Regions from separate parts of the Vibrio sp. SCSIO 43137 genome, predicted to be linked through region 1. Evidence: riboswitches for the same ligand, from Rfam matches in the RefSeq annotation. Region 1 holds a riboswitch; each other region holds the start of a gene.
The links. A riboswitch is a leader RNA that binds a small molecule or an ion and turns the genes downstream of it on or off. The one in region 1 is predicted to bind thiamine pyrophosphate.
Positions count from the first base shown of each region.

Region 2: another riboswitch for thiamine pyrophosphate. It lies ahead of thiB (thiamine ABC transporter substrate binding subunit); the one in region 1 lies ahead of thiD (bifunctional hydroxymethylpyrimidine kinase/phosphomethylpyrimidine kinase).
Region 3: another riboswitch for thiamine pyrophosphate. It lies ahead of thiC (phosphomethylpyrimidine synthase ThiC); the one in region 1 lies ahead of thiD (bifunctional hydroxymethylpyrimidine kinase/phosphomethylpyrimidine kinase).

Region 1 is NZ_CP116383.1:2,559,228-2,562,502, reverse strand. Features, by position in the region: gene PK654_RS12015 (ABC transporter permease) at 1-113, opposite strand, end outside; gene PK654_RS12010 (ABC transporter ATP-binding protein) at 166-912, opposite strand; gene thiD (bifunctional hydroxymethylpyrimidine kinase/phosphomethylpyrimidine kinase) at 920-1,744, opposite strand; TPP riboswitch at 1,827-1,949, opposite strand; gene PK654_RS12000 (MetQ/NlpA family lipoprotein) at 2,087-2,896, opposite strand; gene PK654_RS11995 (methionine ABC transporter permease) at 2,956-3,275, opposite strand, start outside.
Region 2 is NZ_CP116383.1:3,001,439-3,004,713, reverse strand. Features, by position in the region: gene mpl (UDP-N-acetylmuramate:L-alanyl-gamma-D-glutamyl-meso-diaminopimelate ligase) at 1-379, shown strand, start outside; gene PK654_RS14015 (flavin prenyltransferase UbiX) at 379-996, shown strand; TPP riboswitch at 1,050-1,153, shown strand; gene thiB (thiamine ABC transporter substrate binding subunit) at 1,198-2,181, shown strand; gene thiP (thiamine/thiamine pyrophosphate ABC transporter permease ThiP) at 2,269-3,275, shown strand, end outside.
Region 3 is NZ_CP116384.1:188,755-192,029, reverse strand. Features, by position in the region: gene PK654_RS16670 (helix-turn-helix domain-containing protein) at 1-17, shown strand, start outside; gene PK654_RS16665 (carboxymuconolactone decarboxylase family protein) at 136-591, shown strand; gene PK654_RS16660 (helix-turn-helix domain-containing protein) at 620-1,387, shown strand; TPP riboswitch at 1,509-1,607, shown strand; gene thiC (phosphomethylpyrimidine synthase ThiC) at 1,725-3,275, shown strand, end outside.

The DNA.
Region 1 (3,275 bases):
AGAATAAAAGCAGGCAGCTCAAGCAACGTGACAATTAACTGCCAGACAATAAGTAACACTATTACGGTTGTTATCAGATGAAATCCGCGCTTACTGCTTTTAGTAGCAGCCAGATAAGCAGATGATTGTTGTGTTTGCTTTTTACGTTTTTGAGTGTGTGTCAGCTCAGACATAGTCTTTCTCCAGCGTCTGAATAATCTCCTGCTGCGCAACAGCAAGAGAGGCATCCATATTTCGCGGGATAGCGCCCTGAGGTGAAGGGAGCTTAACTGCGCTGGCCGGCTGGCCGGTCATAATATAGATATGGTTACCGAGCCTGAGTGCTTCCTGTGGATCATGGGTGATCAGGATTACTGTCTTATTTTTCAGCAGGCGTGCAGAGAGGTTTTGCAGCTTATAGCGTGTCACTGCATCTAATGCTGAGAAGGGCTCATCCATCAGAATAACAGGCTTATCCTGCATCAGGGTTCTTGCCAAAGCTGCCCTCTGTCGCATTCCGCCGGAGAGTTGATGAGGAAGTTTTTCTGCGTGCTCTGACAGGCCAACAGCGTCAATCAGTGACAGGGCTTTTTGCTTCGCTAGTTGAGCATCGTCAGGTGTAGTGAATATCAGGCTAAGGCAGACATTATCTATCACCGACAGCCACGGCATCAGCAAATCCTGCTGCGCCATATAAGCAACCTGGCTGCTGTTTTCCGAATGCCAGATAACATCACCGCAGAAGTTCACTTTGTCAGATAACAGTCCGGCCAGATATCGCAGCAGGCTGGACTTGCCACAGCCACTTCTGCCCAGAATACAGTTCCATTGCCCCTGAAAGATCTGCATATCCAGTTTGCTGAATACCGGATATTGGCTGTCGGCATAGCTTAGTTCTGCCCGGCGGATATCAATCTGCACAGGATTGATCATGGTGCGGCTATCCATTGTTCTGGCTGGCAAAAAAGTGATGTACCGGCCCGTGACCCTGGCCGATATTGAGTTGGTCGGCGTGGGCTATGGCCTGTGATATGTACTCTTTACCTGACTGAACGGCCTGTTGCAGTGACTGGCCTTGTGCCAGGTAACTGGCGATAGCCGACGAAAGGGTACAACCGGTGCCATGAGTGTTTTGGGTGTTTATTCGTTTTTGGCTAAGGCGGCTAACTGTATTGGCTTGTATCAGTAGATCTGTACTATCTGATTCGTTCTCAAGGTGGCCACCTTTTAGCAGGACTGAGCGGGTATCAAGTTCTCTGAGTTTGTCCGTCAGAGTTCTCATTTCTGCTTCTGTCTGAGGCAGGGGCGAACCGGTAAGTGCTGCTGCTTCGGGAAGGTTAGGGGTAATCACTGATGCCAGTGGTAATAGTTCTGACTTAAGAGTTTCAATAGCCGATTGCTGAAGAAGTAGATCTCCGCTGGTGGCCACCATAACAGGGTCTAGCACCAGATGTTGTGGCTGGTACTGTCTTAGCTTTGCTGCCACTGCGCAGATTACTTCAGAATCAGCCAGCATACCTACTTTGACAGCAGAGATTGCCAGATCGGAAAAAACCGAATCTAATTGCTGAGAGACAAAGTCTGCATCAACGGGATAAATGCCGTCTACTCCAAGGGTATTTTGCGCTGTCAGAGCAGTAATAACAGAACAGGCATAACTTCCGGTGGCTGAAATGGCTTTAATATCGGCCTGAATACCGGCACCGCCGCCGCTGTCAGAGCCTGCAATTGTGAGAACAATGGGTGTGGAGTGATTCGCTGTCATAGTCTTTTCCTAAACATGGACGTATAGGAAAAACAGCTGCCTGAAAACGGAGAATGCTTAAGAGATCAAAGCATGGTCAGATGAGGCATCGCTATTAGTTCCCTACGTCAGTATTAACTGCATCAGGTTCAACGGGTCCCATTTTACTGGTCTCAGCTTGGGGCTTTTACTCTGGGTAAAAACCTTAGCTCCCCGACTAATATCTAGAATTTGTTCGCCACGCAGTGTAGCAAATCCAACTTTGAACGCAAGCTATGGTTTTAACCCGCGTTTAGTACAGAAATGAAAAAAGCCGGGTTAGCGGCTTTTTTCATTATGGGCGGTTACTGTAAAAGGAGGAGATTACCAGCCTTTAACTACGCCGCCTTTAAAGATGTCAGATGCCGCGTTATAAACATCTTCAGTCTGGTATGCCTTAACAAAATTCTGTACGTTTTCAGCATTAACATTCTCTTCGCGGGCAACGATCAGGTTTACATACGGAGACTCTTTATCTTCAACAAAGATACCGTCTTTCTGAGGAGTCAGGTCAATGCTGCTTGCGTAAGTTGTGTTGATGATAGACAGAGCCACGTCGTCAAGAGAACGTGGAAGCTGAGCGGCATCCAGTTCAACAATAGTGATGTTTTTCGGGTTTTCTACGATATCACGAACGGTACCCTGCAGGCCGACATTGTCACGTAGCTTAATCAGACCTTGTTGCTCAAGAAGCAAAAGAGCACGGCCAAGGTTTGTCGGATCATTTGGTACTGAGATACGTGCGTCGTTAGCGATTTCATCAACAGATTTAACCTGCTTAGAGTAACCGGCAATCGGATAGACAAAAGAGTTACCTGCGATTGACAGCTTGTAGCCACGGTCAACAATTTGCTGATCAAGGTATGGCTTGTGCTGGAATGCGTTGATATCAACTGAGCCATCATCCAGTGCAGCATTCGGTGTAACATAGTCTGTGAAAGTCACCAGCTCAACATCCAGGTTGTACTTCTCTTTTGCTACTTTAGCGGCAATCTCAGCAACCTGTGCTTCGGCACCAGCCATGACACCTACTTTGATTTTACTTGTGTCAGCTTGTTTCTCTCCGCAACCGGCAAGGATAAGGGCGGAAGCGGCGGTGGTTACGGCCAGTAGTTTCTTAAGGCTAAATTTCATCTTGATATCTCCTGTATAATTTTGAGCTGTTTTATCTCGTCTGTAGCAACAGCTTTGGTTTATCTGTGGTCTACCCGGCGAACAACGGCATCGCCAAGTGATTGAATAATTTGAACTAAAATAATAAGCATCACCACGGTGACGGCCATAATCACCACGTCATAACGGTGGAAGCCATAGCGGATAGCAACGTCTCCCAGACCACCACCACCAACGGTACCGGCCATAGCGGAATAGCTGACAAGGGTTACTAGCGTGATAGTTACCGAGTTCACTATGGTTGGTAGTGCTTCCGGCAGTAATACCTTGGTAATAATCTGAGTTGGCGTTGCTCCCATAGACTGCGCTGCCTCTACAAGACCAGACGGAACTTCCAGTA
Region 2 (3,275 bases), 440 kb from region 1:
CCACCACCCGACGGCTATAGAGCTGACCTTAGGCGGGTTAAGAAACAAAGTTGGTGAGAATAAGATCATTGCAGTACTGGAGCCAAGGTCTGCAACAATGAAAATGGGTGTTCATAAGCAGACTCTGGTGGCTTCCCTTGAGCAGGCGGACTCTGTTTATCTTTATCAGCCAGACAATATTTCATGGTCAGTAAGTGAAGTCACGGAGCATTGTCGTCAGCCGGCTTACACTCATAATGAAATTGAACAACTGGTTGCCGCTATTGTTGCTGAAGCTAAAACGGGCGACCAGATTCTGGTCATGAGTAATGGTGGCTTTGAAGGTATTCATGGCAAGCTGATAGCGGCACTGGAACAGAAACAGAAGGTAGTAAATTAATGGAGCAGAAAAAATCCATCACTCTGGCATTTACCGGTGCTTCTGGAGCGCCATACGGCTTGCGACTGTTAGAGTGCCTGCTGGCAGCCGATTACCGGGTCTATCTTCTGATCTCTTCTGCTGCCCGGGTTGTCCTCGCTACTGAAGAGGGGTTAAAGTTGCCTGCTAACCCTGAAGCGGCCAGAGATGTGCTGGTTAAGAAACTGAACTGCTGTGAAGAAAACCTGATTGTCTGTGGCAAAGAAGACTGGTTTTCACCGGTGGCATCCGGCAGTGCTGCACCTAAGCAGATGGTGATCTGCCCTTGTTCTGCCGGCAGTGTTGCCTCTGTTGCCCACGGAATATCAGATAACCTGATTGAACGAGCCGCAGATGTAGTATTGAAGGAGCGTGGACAACTGCTAATGGTGGTGCGTGAAACACCATTCTCGACTCTTCACCTGGAGAATATGCATAAACTGTCTCAGTTGGGCGCTACCATTATGCCGGCAGCCCCCGGTTTTTATCATCAACCTGAGTCCATAGAAGATTTGGTCGACTTTATGGTAGCGAGAATACTGGACCACCTTGGTATTGAGCAGGGACTGGTTCCGCGCTGGGGCTATGATCAGCGTTAACGGATTTCTGGCTGTTTTTCGTAGCCGAAACCACTAATTCAGATTACAATCATCCGGACTCATCGGGGTGCTGCATTTTTGCGGCTGAGATTAAGCAATTAGAACCCGTACACCTGAACCAGATAATACTGGCGTAGGAATTGAGCTGGGATATATCATCCTTCCTCATACCTGTGCCGCTCAAACCAAGGAGAGCGTCCAGTGAAATACACTATTTCTGCATTAACATTAGCCCTTTCATTTTCATCCTTCGCATCGGATAAGCTGACAGTTTACACCTATGATTCATTTGCTTCTGACTGGGGACCGGGTCCTGCGGTAGAGAAAGCCTTTGAAGCTCAGTGCGGCTGCGATCTGGAATTTGTTGCCCTTGACGATGGTGTTTCCATTCTTAACCGTCTTCGTCTGGAAGGCAGTAAAAGCAAAGCGGATATTGTGTTAGGTCTGGACACCAACCTGATGGCAGAAGCAAAAAAATCCGGATTATTGGCAGAGCACAAGGCAGATACGTCGGCAGTAAATCTGCCTAACGGCTGGAGTGATACTACTTTTATTCCTTATGATTACGGTTACTTCGCTTTTGTTTACGATAAAACTAAGCTGGCTAATCCGCCGAAAAGCCTGAAAGAGCTGGTAGAAAGTCGTCAGGATATTAAGGTGATCTATCAGGATCCCCGCACCTCAACACCGGGACAGGGCTTGATGCTGTGGATGAAGTCCGTTTATGGCGATGACACGGCCGCTGCATGGAGCCAATTGGCTAAGAAAACCGTTACGGTAACCAAAGGCTGGTCTGAAGCCTATTCTATGTTCCTGAAAGGAGAGTCAGATATGGTGCTCTCCTATACCACCTCTCCGGCTTATCATCTGATTGCTGAGAAGGATGACAACTACCGTGCAGCGGATTTCAGTGAAGGGCACTACATGCAGGTTGAAGTGGCTGCCAAGACAAAAAATGCCGCTAACCCGCAACTGGCTGACAAGTTTATGCAGTTTATTCTGTCTGGTGACTTCCAGAATGCTATGCCGACCGGAAACTGGATGTATCCTGTCACCGCTGTCGACTTGCCAGAGGGCTTTGAGTCTCTGACCAAACCAAAACAGTCCCTGAGCTTCACTCCCGAACAGGTTGCCGGAGAGAGAAAATCATGGATTCGTGAGTGGCAGAGTGCATTAACTAAATAATCTCTATAACCCTGTGCTGCAGATGCCTATTTGCAGCACATTAAATTATTCAGGGCAGGAAAGTCTCAAGTTCAGGTAGAGAAACAGATGCAGAGAATCCCTAAATCAGGTTTCGTCGTAGCAGCAGCGATTTTGCTGTTTGTTATCTCTGCCCTGAGTGCCTTACTGCTCTATACCCCTGAAGTCCGCTTTAGCCAGTACTGGAACGACGGCTACTACCGGCATGTTACCTATTTCAGCTTCTATCAGGCATCTTTGTCTATGCTGATAAGCGTCTCTCTGGCGATTCCCGTTGCCCATGCGTTAAGCCGCAGACAGTTTTTCGCCAAGGCTTTTTTGCTTAAGGTATTTTCTATAACGCTGGTTTTGCCGGTTCTGGTGGGGGTTTTCGGCTTGCTGGCGATATATGGCAACAGTGGTCTTGTGGCTGAACTGTTTCAATGGCTGGAGAGGGAACTGCCTTTTTCAATTTATGGCCTGAACGGCATTCTGCTGGCCCATGTGTTTTTTAATCTGCCCTATGCCAGCCGCCTGTTGTATCAATCTCTTGAAACGATTCCTGAGCAACAGCATAAGCTGTGTGCTCATCTGGGCATGAGTCACTGGGATAAGTTCCGGCTGGTGGAGTGGCCAAGGCTGCGTCAGCAACTACCTCATGTATGCGGGCTGGTTTTTATGCTCTGCTTTACCAGTTTTGCCACCGTAATGGCGCTGGGTGGAGGGCCTAAATCGACCACTATTGAACTGGCAATCTATCAGGCGATTAAGTTCGATTTTGATTTGCAGGCAGGGGCAGTATTGGCACTGTGGCAAATGTTACTTTGTGCCTTGTTATCATTTTCCATACAGAGAATGGCAAAACATACTCCGCTGATTTCGCAGCGGTGTGACAATCCCCTTGCTGTGACAAAAGACAGCAGAAGGGCAAGGTTATGGGACGGCTTCTGGATTGTTTCTGCGGTTATTCTGGTTATTCCCCCCCTTATTATGGTGGTGATAAGCGGACTAAACAGCAGTTTATTTGCTGTTCTGTCTGACCGTGAATTCTGGCTGTCGGTCAGGGCTTCATTCGCTATCGCCTTAATGGCAGCTGT
Region 3 (3,275 bases), on a different replicon from region 1:
TTCGCCCGGAAAATTAATAGAGTGTCGGGCAACTAATCTGCCCATATGTCGAATTTCTTCAATATTCCTCCTTTGCTCGCCTTTACTCTATGACTGTCTGAACAAAACCACAGTCTGAACAAAGGAGATAAATCAATGAGTCAGAGAATCAACTACTTTAATGCAGCACCCGAAGGTATCCAGATTTTGCTGGAACAAGAGACCTACCTGCGAAACCAGTTTGAACAACAATCCCAGCTGTCACACACTCTTTGGGAGCTGGTAAAACTGAGAGTGTCACAAATCAATCAATGCGCCTTTTGTATTGATATGCACAGTAAAGATGCGCTTAAAGGTGGTGAACAGGCAGACAGGTTGATAGGCTTAAGTGCATGGCGGGAGATGCCACTATATAGTATTAATGAACGCATTGCCCTGAACTGGGCAGAGGAACTCACCCTTAACGGAACCGCATCTGAAGCAGACTATCAGTCAGCACTGGATGCGTTTGGTGAACAGGGCTTGGTTATTCTTACTCTGGCGGTCAATGCTATCAATAGCTGGAACCGGATCGCAAAGGTGTTTAAACCCGAAATAGGCAGCCTGTCCTAGTTAAGCTTTAAATCAAAGATTAAGAAGAATGGATTTTCGAATCATAAAACCTAAAGGAAAGCTATCCGGCCATATTCAGGCAATATGGTCGGTGCGCAATGGGACAACCGAACATAGCCCTGTCCGTAAACCTTTATATTGTGACGGCGGCTCCGGGGTCACTTTTCTGATCCGGGGAGATATCTGCCTGTCCGATACTTCGGTTAATCAGGATATCTATGTTCAGAAGAACAGTAAGACGACCCAGATTATAGAAATTAATGAAAACACGCAGCTTTGTGGTATCCGCTTTCACCCCGGAATGATGCCCGATTCATTTTCGGATATCACTGCAGTTGAAGCGGATACCGGGTCAATCCCTTCTATCAGCAGCCTATACTCTCTTCTATTATCTGAAGCAAAACTGACTAGCCAGCTCACCACTATGTATCGCTGGTGTAGTACGCATCTCGACCTGAATGATCCTGAATTAATAAAGCGAAACCAACTGCTCAGTCACACTGAACAAGGTAAAATCGGTGAACAATTTCAAACCAGCCAGAGGCAGATTGAACGAAATTTTAATCAATGGATTGGGATGAGCCCGAAAAAGTATCAGCGCCTGCGCAGGGTACACTCAAGTTTAACGTATCTGAGGGATAACCCTGACACTCCCCTTTCCGACCTCGCTTTAGCCAAAGGTTTTTCCGATCAGGCTCATATGACACGGGAATTTAAATCCTTTGTACTGACAACCCCGGGCAATATCAGCCAGAAAATTAAGGCCAAAATACGCTCAGGAAACTCAGGGCACTGACTTTTTCAGCCAAGCAATCATAAGTCCCGGTTAAAACGTCAATAAAAGCTCCGCTGATTTTCATATTTTGCTTGGTTTACAAACAGTTCTGCTATAACCTTTGTCGTGCCCATACTGGGCGCCATACTTGTCGGAGTGCCATTTGGCTGAGACCGTTTATTCGGGATCCGTTGAACCTGATCAGGCTAATACCTGCGAAGGGAACAAGAGAAGATGTCTTTTTTGCCAGAGATCTGTCTGGTGAAACCTATCTGTTGTCAGGTGCAGTTTTGCGCCCTGATCACTCTTGTAGCATCAATCCGGCAAGCATTTTATTTCTGAATAAAAGGAAAAATGCATGTCGAGTCGCAAACATCAAAGAGAGGAAGCGAAGCAATTTATAGATTCGCTTACCACTCAAGCTTACCCAAACTCTCAAAAAATTTATGCTCAAGGTTCCAGAGATGATATTCGTGTCCCAATGCGTTCCATCACTCTTTCTGATACCTTGATTTCAGGCACACCTGAAGAACCTATATTTGAACCAAATAACCCGGTTTCGGTCTACGATACTTCTGGTCCCTACACAGATCCTCTGCATACAATCAATATTTATCGTGGGCTGCCATTGCTTAGAGAGTCGTGGATAGATGAAAGGGCAGACACTCATCACCTGACGCAGGCCTCCTCTGAATATACCAATCAACGCCTTAGTGACGACACGTTAGATGAACTGCGCTTTCAGCATAATGCGCGCATTCGACGCGCAAAACCCGGTAAGCGCGTCACTCAACTTCACTATGCGCGACAAGGCATTATCACTCCAGAGATGGAATTTATTGCCATCAGAGAGAATATGCGAAGAGCTACGAACATAGACTCTCAACTTGCACATCAACATATGGGACAAGCCTTCGGTTCAACCTTACCAGAAGAGATCACGCCGGAGTTTGTTCGCAAAGAAGTGGCAGAGGGACGGGCAATTATTCCCTGCAATATTAACCATCCCGAATCAGAGCCTATGATTATCGGCCGAAACTTCTTAGTTAAGGTCAATGCAAACATAGGTAATTCTTCAGTAAGTTCTTCCATTGAAGAAGAGATAGAGAAGTTGATCTGGGCCTCTTTTTGGGGAGCAGATACCGTAATGGATCTCTCCACCGGACGAAATATTCACGAAACCAGAGAATGGATTCTGCGTAACAGCCCTGTGCCTATCGGTACGGTACCTATGTATCAGGCACTTGAAAAGGTCAACGGTATTGCTGAAAACCTCAGTTGGGAGGTTATGCGCGATACTCTGATAGAACAAGCCGAACAAGGCGTCGATTATTTCACTATTCATGCCGGATTACGTCTTCACCATGTACCAATGACGGTGGACAGAGTCACCGGAATCGTATCCCGTGGAGGTTCAATCATTGCCAAGTGGTGTCTGGCTCATCATCAAGAGAGTTTTCTATACAGCAACTTTCGGGAAATTTGTGAAATATGTGCTCAGTACGATGTCGCACTGTCGCTTGGTGACGGATTACGCCCGGGGTCAATTGCTGATGCAAATGATAAAGCCCAGTTCGCAGAACTGCATACGCTGGGTGAACTGACCCAAATTGCCTGGCAATACGATGTTCAGGTCATTATTGAAGGCCCCGGCCATGTCCCGATGCAGTTGATTAAAGAGAATATGGATGAGCAGCTTAAACACTGTCATGAAGCACCATTTTATACACTGGGCCCGATAACAACGGATATTGCTCCCGGTTATGACCACATTACTTCTGGTATCGGGGCTGCAATGATTGGCTGGTACGGCTGTGCCATGTTGTGTTATGTCACCCCGAAAGAGCACCTTGGCCTTCCGGATAAAAACGACGTTAAGACAGGCTTAATAACCTACAAACTGGCAGCA